Regions from separate parts of the Methylobacterium sp. SD274 genome, predicted to be linked through region 1. Evidence: predicted binding sites of a transcription regulator. Region 1 holds the regulator's gene; each other region holds the start of a gene.
What was found. Region 1 encodes PhoB, which activates phosphate uptake and scavenging genes when phosphate is short. Its sites were predicted from a motif close to TGTCATNNANCTGTCAT; they were not measured.

Region 1 (4,456 bases):
GTCCATTGACCGTGGCCCCTGTCCGCGAGCCGCCCGGCCCCCGTCGCGGCCATCGCTCCCGCCAGGCCTACGAGGCCGAACAGGCCGATCCAGGTATGGGAATAGGAGAAGGGCGGCACACTGAGCGGCAGCACCAGCGCGGTCCAGAATGTGCTGAACGACGCAAAGATCAGAAGCGCCAGAACACCGCGAACCAGCAAGACCGGCTCGCTGAGGAACAGGATGGGGACCGAGCGAAGTGCAGCGACGTAGCTGCCGGTTCCGGCCGGGATCCGATGCCGTGGCAGGACGCGCACGAGCAGGCCGACGAGGGCGAGCGACAGGATCGCGGAGACCAGATAGACCGCTCGCCAGCCACCGATATCGGCCAGTATCCCGGCCGCGAAGCGCGCCGCCAGGATGCCGATCACGATGCCGCTCGTGACCGTACCGACCACGCGACCTCGTTCGGTCGGTGTCGCGAGCGTCGCGGCGAATGCGACCAGGACCTGAACCACGACGGCGAGCAACCCAACCGCCGCCATGCCGGTGAACAGAATCGCTCCGGTCTCGGCCGTGGCCACCGCCACCAGCGCGAGCACCGACAGAAGCCCCTGGCCGAGGATGAGGCGACGGCGGTCGATGAGATCGCCGAGCGGCACGATGAAGATCAAGCCCAGCCCGTAGCCGACCTGGGTCAGGGTCACCACGAGCCCGATCGCGGCAGGCGAGATGCCGAACTCCTGCGCCATCGCATCGAGCAGGGGCTGGGCGTAGTAGATGTTCGCGACGCTCAAGCCGGCGGCGACGGCGAAAATCAGGATCGTTGTCCTGGGCAATGCCCCCTCCGGCTCGGTAGAGGTTCGCTCATCTTTTCCGTGCGGCATGGCGGTCCTGTCGATGACATCCAATCTGGTTTCATCTTGAGACCACTTGTGACCGGCCCATTCCAGTTCTAAATTGAGACTAGTTTGGAACGGGAGCGTACCTTCGTGGCAAAGCGCGTCAGCCTCTGGAACGCCGGGTGCCCGGTTGCGCGCGCGCTCGATGTCATTGGCGACTGGTGGTCGCTCCTCATCATCCGCGATGCTTTCGACGGTGTGAGGCGCTTCAGTGAGTTCCAGACTGGTCTCGGCATCGCCAAGGGTATGCTGGCGACCCGCCTTCGCGACCTGACCGAACGGGGAATTCTGGAGACGGCGCCCGCCTCGGACGGGACCGCCTACCGGGAATACGTCCTGACCGAGAAGGGGCGCGGCCTTTTCCTCGTCATCGTCGCGCTTCGACAATGGGGGGAGGCTCATCTCTATGAGCCGACCGATCGCCGGTCTCGCTTGGTCGATCGTGAAGTCGGGGCTCCGGTCGCTCAACTCGTATTGCGATCCGCCGATGACCGTCGTCTCGGTTGGTATGACACGCGGGTGTTGAAGCCCGACGTCACCTGACAAGGTGACGTAGCGACGTCGAAAGCGGATAAACCGCATGTTGGAGCGGTCGTTTCCGCCCATGATCAATGTCCGCTCTCAGCGGATGGCGGCAGCCGCAGGGCCCGTCGACGTCGGGTCGAAAGCGGACCCGGCAGCGGGCACCAAACGTCGGAGTTCCGCCAGCAGGTCTGACGGATTCAGACATCTGCCCGACGGCTGTTCCCTCTATCCAGGAAGATTCGACAGGCGCGACCGCCACCCGTCCCCTGGAAAAGGAGGGGAACTCATGCTGCCCGCCAGATGGGTGAATGCCTGAGCCCCCCGGGGCGAGCACATGCCGGAACGGACAGACGTCCGAGATCGAACGCGATATCTCGTGGCGGCCGGAATGGCATCGGTTCGCGAGTATCGCCCGGAGGCAAGGCCACCCGCCGTCGTCATGAAGGGGACGCTCGTTCCGGACGGAGCGGCGCGAAGCCGGCCGTGGCCTCACTCGTCCGTGGAGAACATCTCGTCGAAGGAATAGCCGGAGCCGCGCACGGTGCGGATCGGGTCGCTCTGGCGCGGGCGGTTGATCGCCTTGCGCAGGCGGCCCACATGGACGTCCACCGTGCGCTCGTCGATATAGACGTCGTGGCCCCAGACCCCGTCGAGCAGCTGCTCGCGCGAGAACACGCGGCCGGGGCTCTGCATCAGGAATTCGAGGAGCTTGAACTCGGTGGGCCCGAGATGGATCTCGCGGCCCTGCCGCCGGATGCGGTGGCTGACCCGGTCGAGTTCGATATTGCCGGCCACCAGCAGGTCCGACACATGGGTCGGCTTGGCCCGCCGCAGGAGCGCACGCACCCGCGCGAGGAGCTCGGGCACCGAGAACGGCTTGACGATGTAATCGTCGGCGCCGGTGCCGAGGCCGCGGATGCGGTCGCCCTCCTCGCCCCGCGCCGTCAGCATGATCACCGGCAGCCGCTCGGTCTCCCGCCGTGCGCGGATGCGGCGGCACAGCTCGATGCCGGACAGGCCGGGCATCATCCAATCGAGCAGGACGAGATCGGGAACCTGCTCCTGAAGGCGCAGATCGGCCTCGTCGCCCCGCGCGGCGGAATCGACGACGAAGCCCTCCGCTTCCAGGTTGTAGCGGAGGAGGAGAGTGAGGGCCTCCTCGTCCTCGACGATCAGGATGCGCGTGTTCATGCGGATGTTTTCAGGGTGATGGCGACCGTCCCGGATGGACGCGACGGCCGCGCCGAGCGTGTGCTGGAGCGGCCGGCAGGGGCAGCGATCAGGCGCTGGCGGGCATCGACACGGTGGCGTAGTTCGACGCGTCGTTCTTCGGGCGGTCCCGCTCGGCGAGCTCGTTCGTGCCGGTGACGAGATAATGGATCGTCTCGGCGATGTTGGTGGTGTGATCGCCGATCCGCTCGATGTTCTTGGCGCAGAACAGGAGATGCGTGCAGAACGAGATGTTGCGCGGATCTTCCATCATGTAGGTCAGCAGCTCGCGGAAGAGCGAGTTGTAGAGGGCGTCGATGGAATCGTCGCGCTCCCACACGTCGAGGGCGGCCTTCACGTCCTGGCTGCCATAGGCGTCGAGGACGTCCTTCAGCTGCTCCTGCACCAGATCGCCCATATGCTGGACGCCGATGACGATCTTCTGCGGCTGGATCTGATCGGCGATGGCGACCACACGCTTGGCGACGTTCTTGGACAGGTCGCCGATCCGCTCGAGATCGTTCGACACGCGGATCGCCGATACCGTCTCGCGCAGGTCGATGGACAGCGGCTGGCGCTTGGCGATGAGCAGGATCGCCCGCTCCTCGACCTCGTGCTGGATCGCGTCGAGACGCTTGTCGGCGGCGATGACAGCCTGCGCCAGGGGCACGTCCCGGCGCACCAGGGCATTGCCGGAATCGGTCATCATCTTCTCGGCGATCCCGCCCATCTCGGAAATCGAGCGGCGCAGGTTTTCCAGTTCCGTGTCGTAGGAACTGACGATGTGGTTGGGCATGCTCGCACTCCTCGACCGAGGCCGCCCCTGGCAGCCCGCATCGCATAGGATCGGGACCGGTGCCGCGGAACGCGGCCCCGGCGGGCTCAGCCGAAGCGGCCGGTGATGTAGTCCTGGGTCTGGCGCTTCTCGGGGTTCATGAAGATCCGTGTCGTCGGGCCGAACTCGACCAGTTCGCCAAGATACATGAACGCCGTGAACTGCGAGATGCGCGCGGCCTGCTGCATGTTGTGGGTCACGATGACGATCGTGAATTCCGAGCGCAGCTGCTCGATCAGCTCCTCGATGCGGCCCGTGGAGATCGGGTCGAGGGCCGAGGTCGGCTCGTCGAACAGGATCACCTCGGGACGCTGGGCGACGGTGCGGGCGATGCAGAGACGCTGCTGCTGACCGCCGGAGAGACCCATGCCGGATTGCTTGAGCTTGTCCTTCACCTCGTCCCAGAGGGCGGCCTTGCGCAAGGATTCCTCGACGCGCACGTCGAGATCGGCCTTGGGCAGCTTCTCGTAGAGACGCAGGCCGAAGGCGACGTTGTCGTAGATCGACATCGGGAAGGGCGTCGGCTTCTGGAACACCATGCCGATGCGCGAGCGCAGCTCGTTCAGATCGACCTTCGAATCGAGCACGTTCTGCCCGTCGAGGAGGATCTCACCCTCGGCGCGCTGCTCCGGATAGAGGCTGTAGATGCGGTTGAAGGTCCGCAGCAGGGTCGACTTCCCGCAGCCCGACGGGCCGATCAGGGCAGTGACCTGGCGGTCGTGGAAGTTGAGGTTGACCGACTTCAGGCCGTGGAACGAGCCGTAATAGAAGTTCAGGTCCTTCACGGCGATGCGGATGGGGGCCTGATCGTCGGCCTGGTGGCGACCGGTCAGCTGGGCCTGCGTGATCGCGGGAGCGGCGTTCATCGGATGCGTGTCCTTGTCGAAAACGGGGTGGGACGGGGGCGCGGGATCAGCGCGCCCGCTCGCTCTTGATGACGAAGCGGGCCACGATCGACAGGGCGAGGATCGTAGCGGTGATGAGGAGGGCGCCGGCCCAGGCGAGC
Region 2 (4,456 bases), on a different contig from region 1:
GCCGGGGTGCCGACCTGCTCGATCGCGCCGCGATTCATCACCACGACCCGGTCGGCCATGGCGAGCGCCTCCTCCTGGTCGTGCGTGACCATGATGGTGGTGATCCCGAGGCGCTTCTGAAGCTGGCGAATCTCGTCGCGCAGCCGGGTACGGACCTTGGCGTCGAGGGCCGAGAGCGGCTCGTCGAGGAGGAGCAGGGAGGGCGAGGTCGCCAGCGCCCGGGCGAGGGCCACCCGCTGCTGCTGGCCCCCCGAAAGCTGGACCGGATATTTAGGCCCCTGCTCGGGCAGCCCGACCAGAGCCAGGAGTTCGGCGACCCGCGCCGCGACCTGCGCCTTCGGCATTCGCCCGTTGACGAGGCCGTAGGCGACGTTGGCCGCCACCGTCAGGTTCGGAAACAGCGCGTAGGATTGGAACACGATGCCGAAGTCGCGCGCCGCCGGGGGCGCCGTCGAGACGTCGACGCCGCCGATCACGATACGTCCCGAATCCTGACGGTCGAGCCCGGCGATCAGGCGCAGCAGGGTGGTCTTGCCGCAGCCGGAGGGACCGAGGAAGCAGACGAACTCGCCCCGGCCGATTTCCAGGTCGATTCCGTCGAGGGCGGTGAAGGCCCCGTAACGCTTCGACAATCCCGAAACCCTGAGGAACGGCGTCGCATCGCGCAGCGTCATGGCGGTGCCCCCTGCTCTTTCGTGTGGTCGTTCAGGCTCGCTTTGCGTCGTCGCGGCTACTTCTTGGCAGCCTTCGCCTCGTAGCGGCGCGACCATTCGGCGAGCACCCGCTCACGGTTGTCGGCCATCCAGCCGAGATCGTTCTTGATCATCGCGGCCTCGGCATTGGCGGGGTAGTTCGCCGGCACGTTGGCGACGCCCGGATAGGCCACCACCGCGTAGCTCTTGGCGTAGAGTTCGTTGGCGGCCTTGGTGGTGCCCCAGTCGGCGACCTTGCGGGCCAGATCCAGGTGCTTGGTGGTGCCGACGATGGCGTAGGCCTCTTCGTCCCAGCCCGTACCGTCGGCGGGGACGACGACGGCCAGCGGTGCCCCCTTCGTCTTCTCCGAGGCGCCGCGCATGTCCAGTGACAGGCCGGCGGTGCGCTCGCCGCGCGCCGCCTGGACGCAGGGAGCCGAGCCGGAATGCAGGTAGGCGGCGATGTTCTCGTGGAGCTTGTCCATGTAGGCCCAGCCGGCCTCCTCGCCCATGCCCTGGAGCCAGCCGGCGACCAGCAGGTAACCGGTGCCCGAGGAGGCGGGATGCGGCATCACCACCTTGCCCTTGAGTGCGGGCACCAGGAGATCGGCCCAGCGCACGGGGGTCTTCACCCCGTCCTTCTCGGCTTCCGCCGTATTGAAACAGACCACGCCGATGGAGGCGTCGGTTCCGGTCCAGCTGTAGGGGCCGATGGAATCGCGGAAGGCGGGCTTCAGCGCGTCGGCGCCCTTCGGCTCGTAGGTGGCGAGCAGGCCCTGCTTCTCGAACAGCAGCAGGCTGGAGGCGGCCAGCCCCATCACCATGTCGGCGCGGGGATTATCTTTCTCGGCCAGGAACCGTGCGGTGATGACGCCCGTCGAATCGCGCACCCAGACCACCTCGACCTCCGGCACCGCCCGCTCGATCCCGGCTTTGAAGGGAACGAGCTGATCGTTCTCGAGGGCCGTGTAGATCGTGAGCTTTGTGCGCTCGGCGGCCATGGCCAGGGTCGGCGACGTCAGGGCGAGGGTCAGAGCGAGGAGGCCGAGGATTTTCATTGATAATGCTCCGGAGTCTTGTCGTTCCGACGTTTAAATCCTGATGCATGACAGGAAGAAGACAAAACCCCGTGCAATCAAGTCCAGGCTTTTTGCATATGCTTCCTATTTCAAGATCATGTCACAGAATTACTTACGTTGATTGCGGGCAGCCGAAATCGACCCCCGGCGCTTGGCCGCGGGTCGATGTTGAAACCTTTCGATTGCTCCCGTGAAACGGCCTCCAGCCGTGACGCGGTGTCCCTTAGAGTGTTCTCCGCCGAAGCGGATGCCGGTTCGGCGAAAAGGAGCGCGGCAAAAAATGGAGGGCTGGAGCTGCACCCGGCCCAACGTGGTCGGGTGCAGCTCTAGCAGGCCTGTGGCATGCGTCCGGCCGCCAGCAATCCGTTGATATCGGCGACGACGCCCGGCAGGTCGGCGATCGTGTCGATGAGGAAGTGGGGCTTGGATTCCGCGAACAGGGTGGCGATCCGCGTCCGCTCGGAGGCGAGGCGATCGGCGGACAGCGCGCGGAACGCGTCGTAGGTCAGCCCCAGCGCGTTGCCCGAGCAGGTGAGCGCCACCGTCCACATGCCGGCTTTGCGGCCTTCGAGGATGCCCGGCACCGTGTCGTCCACCTTCACGCAGGCGGCGACGTCGTCGATGCCGAGCGCGATGACGTTCGCCAGCGCCTGGGCCGGAAAGGGGCGCCCGTTCGGGACCTCGTCCGTGGCCACCACATGGTCGGCGACGTAGCCGTTGGTGGCGGCGAGCGCGACCACGCGCTCCATGACGCGCGCCGGGTAACCTGAGCAGGAGCCGATCTTGAGCCCCCCTGCCCTGAGGTCGGCGATGGCGTCGAGGGCGCCGGGGATCACGGCCGAGTGTTCGGCGATCTTCTCGATCTGCAACGGCATGAAGCGCTCGTAGATCGCGGTGACGTCGGTGTCGGTGGCCGGATGCCCGTGGGCGGCCGCGTAGCGCGCCGCGATCTCGGGCTGGTTCAGGAGCGTGCGGATGTGGTCCCACTTGCCCATGCCCATCGGGCCGCGCGCTTCGGGCAGGCTCACGGCGACGCCGAATTCCGCGAAGGCCTCGACGAAGATCTGGGTCGGCGCGAAGGAGCCGAAATCGACGACGGTCCCGGCCCAGTCGAGGATCGCGGCCTGGAGTTTCTTCGGGGGGGTGTAGGACATGGCTGGGCTTTCCGGGTGACCCGCGGAACGCGCGGGAGGCCGAGGAACGGGCGGTCAGACGGTCGTGATGTTCAGCTCGGTGAACACCGCCGCGACGGCCTCGACCGCGCGCTCCATGTCGGCGGATTCGACGTGGCCGATGCAGCCCACGCGAAACGTCTCCAGCTGCGTGAGCTTGCCCGGATAGAGGATGAAGCCCCGTGCGCGGACGGCGGCGTAGAAATCGGCGAAGCGGTACTTCGGGTCGCGCGGGGCGTGGAAGGTCACGATGATCGGCGCCTGGATCTCGGGCGCCAGGAAGGATTTGAGGCCGAGGCGCTCCATGCCGCGGATCAGCACGTCGCAATTGCGCGCGTACTTGGCGTGGCGGGCCGGCAGGCCGCCCTCCTCGTCGTATTGCAGCAGCGCCTCGTGGAGCGCCGCGACCACGTGGGTCGGCGGGGTGAAGCGCCACTGCCCGGTGCGCTGCATGTAATCGTGCTGGTCGCTGAGGTTCAGGGCCAATGAGGCCGAGTTGCCCTCGGCCCGCGCCAGGGCATCCGCCCGCGCGATCACGAAGCCCATGCCGGGCACGCCTTCGAGGCACTTGCCCGAGGCGGCGATCAACGCCTCGAACGGAACCGTGGCCGCGTCGATGGGGAGCGCCCCGAAGGAACTCATCGCATCGACGATGAGGCCGCGCCCGTGGCGGGCGACCATTGCGGCGATCTCCGGCAGGGGGTTGAGGATGCCGGTGCTGGTCTCGCAATGGATCAGCCCGACATGGCTGATCGTGGGATCGGCCGCGAGCAGGCTGTCGACGGCCTCGGGCGTCGTGGGCACGTCGTCGGCGGTCTCGTAGACGCTATGATCGCGGCCCAGAGCTTCGCAGATCTTGGCGAGGCGCTTGCCGTAGGCGCCGTTGACGAGGACCAGGACCTTGCCGGTGCGCGGCACCAGGGTGCCGACCGCCGCCTCGACCGCGAAGGTGCCGCTGCCCTGGAGTGGCACGCAGACATGGCTGCCGGTCCCGTTGGCGATGGCGACGAGGCGCTCGCAGACGCTGGCCGTCAGGGCGTTGAAGCTGCCGTCCCAGGAGCCCCAATCGGTCATCATCGCCGCGCGGGTGCGCTCCGACGTCGTCAGCGGGCCGGGAGTCAGGAGAATGGGAGCGGCTGTCATGGTGATCCTGCCCGATCTGCCGTGAGCGCCGGGAGCGCTTCGGGACAGGTAAATCTTGCGTTCGGGCAAGCCATCAGATCAAATCGTTTCTTGTGATGCCCGCCATCAGTCTTGCCGATAGGTCGCCATGAACCTGTTCCAGCTGCGCGCCTTCGACGCCGTCGCGCGGGAGGGCAGCTTCACGCGCGCGGCCCAGCGCCTCTGCATCAGCCAGCCGGCGGTGACCGGGCACATCAAGGCGCTGGAGGAGCGCTACGACCTCGTTCTGTTCCGGCGCACGGCGCGGGCGGCGGAACTGACTCCGCAGGGCCGGGCGCTGTCCGAACTCACCGGCCCGCTCTTCGGCCTCGTGGAGCAGGCGGAGGATCTC
Region 3 (4,456 bases), on a different contig from region 1:
CCCACGGTCATCAGCGCGCCGCAGCGGCTGACCTGCAGGTCGTGGATACGCGGCGCGTGCGGGCCATCGGAGCCCGCGAACCCCTTGCGAAGCAGGGCCGCATAATCGCCGAACCCATCGGCCTTGCGTGCGAAGCGCACGACGACGTCCGGATGGTCCGGATGCGCATGGACGGTACCATGGTACCCGAATCCGATCTCCGACCAGCCTGTGGCGATGAGCGCGGCATAGGCCTCCGCGGCCGACCGTTCGGCAATGCCCAGGACCGCGAGCGAAGGACTGGACGTCCTTCCGTGAGTTCTGAACCCGAACATCGCAGCCACTCCTTCCTGCCGAACGACAATCCGACGCGACGCGCTCTCAGCAGCCGCACGGGGGCGGCGTCGAGGCGCGACCGGACGGGCAGGTCCGGCAAAGGTCGAGGAGACCCTGTCGATGTCGGGGGCAGCGTGACGCGGGTGTCACTCCACTGTCATGGAATGACCGGTGCTTTCGAAAAGTTCAATCCCTATGGGGAAGTAAATCGGCGGTGCGTGGGAATGAGCCAATCTGACCCATTATTGCTCGAGGAGCCGCCATCCCCGCCAGCAGGTCGCGGGCCAGGATCCCCTCCGCCTCGCTTAGTCCAAGCTCTGCAACGGGACGAACGTGCCGACCCGCATGGGCCGGGCCGACCTCTACGTCGTCGAGGACGAGATAGTGCGTGATGTGGTTCCGGCTCGCGTGTTCGGTGATCTCATCACCGCGCCCGGCTTGCTCGGCGGGAAGCATCGCGCCCGTTTCGGCATTCCTGCTCGTCGGCAGGATGGCCGTCCGCCAGTCCGGGTGAAAGCAGTCCTCGGATAGGCCGGCTTCCACCAGTGTCGGGCGGCAATCGTCGACGCGCCATGTAGACGACACGACCACCCTCGCGTCGAACTCCCGTACGAGGGCGGCAACGAGGGCGACCTGGGTCGGGTTGAGCCTGTCCTTCCCGGCTTGCCGTTGAAAGTCCACCGTCGTGACGACGCCGTCCACGTCGAGGTAGATCGTCAGCGCTCCAGCCCCTGTTCGTTCGCTCAAGGGGCCAGTCCCGTTCTGTGAAGCAACTCTGCTTCGGCCGTGGACGCCTACCGCGCGACGCTGCGATCGTCCAGCATCGGGTCCCCGGCCGGCCACGTCGAGGTGCCGCTAGAACACGTGCCGTAGGATGAAGAAGAGGACGCCCGCCAGGGTGATGGCTGCGGGCAGGGTCAGGACCCAGGCCAGCGCCATGTTGCGGACGGTCGACATCTGCAGGCCCGAACCGTTGGCGGCCATGGTGCCGGCGACGCCGCTCGACAGGATGTGCGTGGTCGAGACTGGCAGACCGTAGAGTTCGGCGAGACCGATGGTGCCGGCGGCGACCATCTCGGCGGAAGCGCCCTGCGCGTAGGTGAGATGGGTCTTGCCGATCCTCTCGCCCACGGTGACGACGATGCGCTTCCAGCCGACCATCGTGCCGAGGCCGAGAGCCAGTGCGACGCAGACCTTGACCCAAGTCGGGATGTAGCGTGTCCCATCGTTGAGGAGGCCGGTATAGGCCTTCAGGGTACCGGCCTCGGCTTCCGAGAATGTCGCGCCGTTCTTCGGCAGGAGCCGGATCGCATCGGCGGCGAGATACATGTCGTTGCGCAGGTTCGACGTCGCCGCAGCCGGCACCTGCTTGATGGCGCCGTAGGCCTTCACGTTATCGGCGATGTCGGTGGAGAGCGCGGCGAGGGCCCCGTACACGGCAGGCTGGTTCAGGTCCTTGGACTTGAGAGCTTCCGAGACCTGCTTGCGGGCCTCGGCGGCGTCAGGCTTCGGCGCGTTCCCGGCATGGCTGGCGAATACCGTGCTGGCGTTCTGGGAGGTCTGGATGAAGGCCGGGGTGGTGTCGTCCGCCATCGTGCGGTTGAGGGCGTAGGCGGTGGGGGCGGCGCCGATGAGGATGAGCATGATCAGGCCCATGCCCTTCTGGCCGTCATTGCCGCCATGGAAGAACGACACGAGCGTGCAGGTCAGGATCAGAAGGCTGCGAATCCACAAAGGCGGCGGGGTTTCGCCCTTGGGGGCCTCGTAGAGATCCTTGCGCCGCACGGTGAATTTGAGGGCCAGCAGTAGCAGGGCGGCGGCGACGAACCCGATGACGGGGCTGAACAGCAGCGCCTTGAACACGCCCAGGGCCTGCGCCCAGTCGACGCCCGAGGTTGCCTGTCCCTCGGGGGCCATAAGCTGGTTGGCGAGGCCGACGCCGATGACCGATCCGATCAGGGCATGGGACGACGAGTTCGGCAGGCCGAAAGCCCAGGTGCCCAGGTTCCAGAGGATCGCGGCGATGAGCAGCGCGAAGATCATGGCGTAACCGGCCGACGACCCGACCTGCAGGATCAGTTCCACCGGCAGCAGGGTGACGATGGCATAGGCCACGGCGCCGGAAGACAGCATCACACCGAGGAAGTTGAAGGCGCCCGACCAGATGACCGCGACGAGCGGCGGCATCGAGTGGGTATAGATCACGGTGGCCACGGCATTGGCGGTGTCGTGGAACCCGTTCACGAACTCGAAGGCCAGAGCGATGAGCAGAGCCAGTCCGAGCAGCACGAAGGCGCCGATGGCGAGAGGCGACTGCCCCACCGCGTTCATGTCGGTCACGAGGCTGTAGAGCGCGTAGCCCAGTCCGGCGACCAGGACGAGCAGGAAGGCGATGACGCCGCCCGGATGAATGCCGTGGTCGAGCTTTGGCCCCGTGGCGGGCGCCTTGGCGCCCTGCGGCAGGCCGGTCGGAGCAGCAACGGCGTCGGACATGATGGCCTCAGGACCCGGGGGATCAACGATCCTGCCAGTAGGTCGCGCTCATAACAGTCCTGTGACATGCATTCAAAAAGCACCGATGGCGCTGGATTAAAGTGATCGACACGAACGTACGACGCGAACTCGCTCCTTGAAGCGTGCCAAGTGCAGGCGCTGCTCAGCGTTGTCCGAATCCGTCCGGCCCTGTCGGATGGAACGACCACCTTTTTTTGATTCTGACCTCGACCACTCTGTCGGCGCGGAGGCGTTCGTCGCTCATCATGGTTGGCGTCACTGGCCCGTGTCGGCGCAACGCAATTGGGCAATGAGCCAGCGTCCGGCCGGTCCCGGCGGCCGTTCCATCGGGTATACGGCCCACATCGGCAGGAACAGGCCGCCCTTCGGCAAAGCGGCGATGTCGAGCCGCACGAGGTGTCCGACGGCGAGGTCATCCGCCACGACCTCCAGGGGCATCCCGCCCCATCCGAGCCCCGAGCGCAGGAAAGCATGCTTGGCTCCGAGATCGGCCAGCCGCCAGGTCCTCGGCGAGAACACGCCGAACTCGCGCCCCTTCGTCAGCTCGCTGCGGTCGGTCAGGACGAGTTGGACATGCTCGGCCAAGTCAGCGGTCGGGATCGTCCCCGTCCTGCGCGCGAGGGGATGGGCGGGCGAGGCGACCATGACCAGTTCGATCTGGCGCAACGGCTCGCGCGCAAGCTCGGGCGGCAGCAGGGGCGTGGCACCCGCGACCGCGAAAGCGCAGCGCCCGTCGAGGACCGGCGCGATCACCGCCCCCAGGGTCTCGACCTGGATGCGCAGGGGCGTGGAGGGAAAGGTCGGCTGGAACGCGGCCACGGCTTGCGTGAGCACTTGAAACGGGAACAGGACGTCCAGCACGATGCTGACTTCCGCCTCCAGGCCGCCGGCAAGGTCCCGGGCCTGGGCCTTGAACGTCTCGGCGGCCGCTACCGTCGCGCGTGCATGGGCGAGCAGCACGCGGCCCGCCTCAGTCAGGACCGGATAACGGTTCGAGCGGTCGAAGAGCTTGATGCCGGATTGCGTCTCCAGGTTTGCCAGAGACTGGCTGACCAGCGATTGCGCCCGCCCGAGCTTGCGTGCGGCTGCGGAGAAGCTGCCGGTATCCACCGCGGCGACGAAAGTCCGGAGTTGATCGAGGGTGAGTTGGTCGAGCATCCATCTGTCCAGGTGATGGTATGCATCGAAAGATATAGGCTTCGATGGGGGATGGAAGGGGCCTACGGCTTAGCGCACAGCCGAGCCGGTCCAGAGTTCGGCGACATCGAACTGGATGTTACTCATGTCACAGACCCTCACGGCCACCTCTGCTCCGTCGCGCAAGCTCAACATCGCGACATGGTCGTTGCAGATCCTGCTCGCTCTCGTGTTCCTGGCGGCGGGCGGCGCCAAACTCGCCGGGGTGCCGATGATGGTGCAGGTCTATGACCTCATCGGCGTCGGCCAATGGTTCCGCATCGTTACCGGCCTCGTGGAAGTCGCAGGCGCCGTCGCCCTCCTGATCCCCGGCTACGCGGCCTTTGCCGCCCTCTGGCTGGCCTGCACCATGGTCGGCGCCATCATCGCCCATCTGGTCGTTCTACCCACGCCGGTGGCCCCGGCTGCCGTGCTGCTTGCCCTCACCGGA

Region 2: a site for PhoB is predicted at 1,798-1,814, ahead of IPV08_RS06960 (putative 2-aminoethylphosphonate ABC transporter substrate-binding protein). Genes of this name have one in related genera too.
Region 3: a site for PhoB is predicted at 2,859-2,875, ahead of IPV08_RS21930 (inorganic phosphate transporter). Genes of this name have one in related genera too.

What each region holds. Positions count from the first base shown of each region.
Region 1 is NZ_JADIJP010000032.1:48,192-52,647, reverse strand. It holds gene IPV08_RS21050 (MFS transporter) at 1-866, opposite strand, end outside; gene IPV08_RS21045 (helix-turn-helix domain-containing protein) at 972-1,424, shown strand; gene phoB (phosphate regulon transcriptional regulator PhoB) at 1,896-2,597, opposite strand; gene phoU (phosphate signaling complex protein PhoU) at 2,686-3,411, opposite strand; gene pstB (phosphate ABC transporter ATP-binding protein PstB) at 3,498-4,316, opposite strand; gene pstA (phosphate ABC transporter permease PstA) at 4,363-4,456, opposite strand, start outside.
Region 2 is NZ_JADIJP010000005.1:169,688-174,143, forward strand. It holds gene IPV08_RS06955 (putative 2-aminoethylphosphonate ABC transporter ATP-binding protein) at 1-674, opposite strand, end outside; gene IPV08_RS06960 (putative 2-aminoethylphosphonate ABC transporter substrate-binding protein) at 731-1,750, opposite strand; gene phnX (phosphonoacetaldehyde hydrolase) at 2,098-2,925, opposite strand; gene IPV08_RS06970 (2-aminoethylphosphonate--pyruvate transaminase) at 2,980-4,086, opposite strand; gene IPV08_RS06975 (LysR substrate-binding domain-containing protein) at 4,214-4,456, shown strand, end outside.
Region 3 is NZ_JADIJP010000037.1:2,352-6,807, forward strand. It holds gene IPV08_RS21920 (hypothetical protein) at 1-314, opposite strand, end outside; gene IPV08_RS21925 (HAD domain-containing protein) at 502-1,062, opposite strand; gene IPV08_RS21930 (inorganic phosphate transporter) at 1,171-2,808, opposite strand; gene IPV08_RS21935 (LysR family transcriptional regulator) at 3,085-3,987, opposite strand; gene IPV08_RS21940 (DoxX family protein) at 4,112-4,456, shown strand, end outside.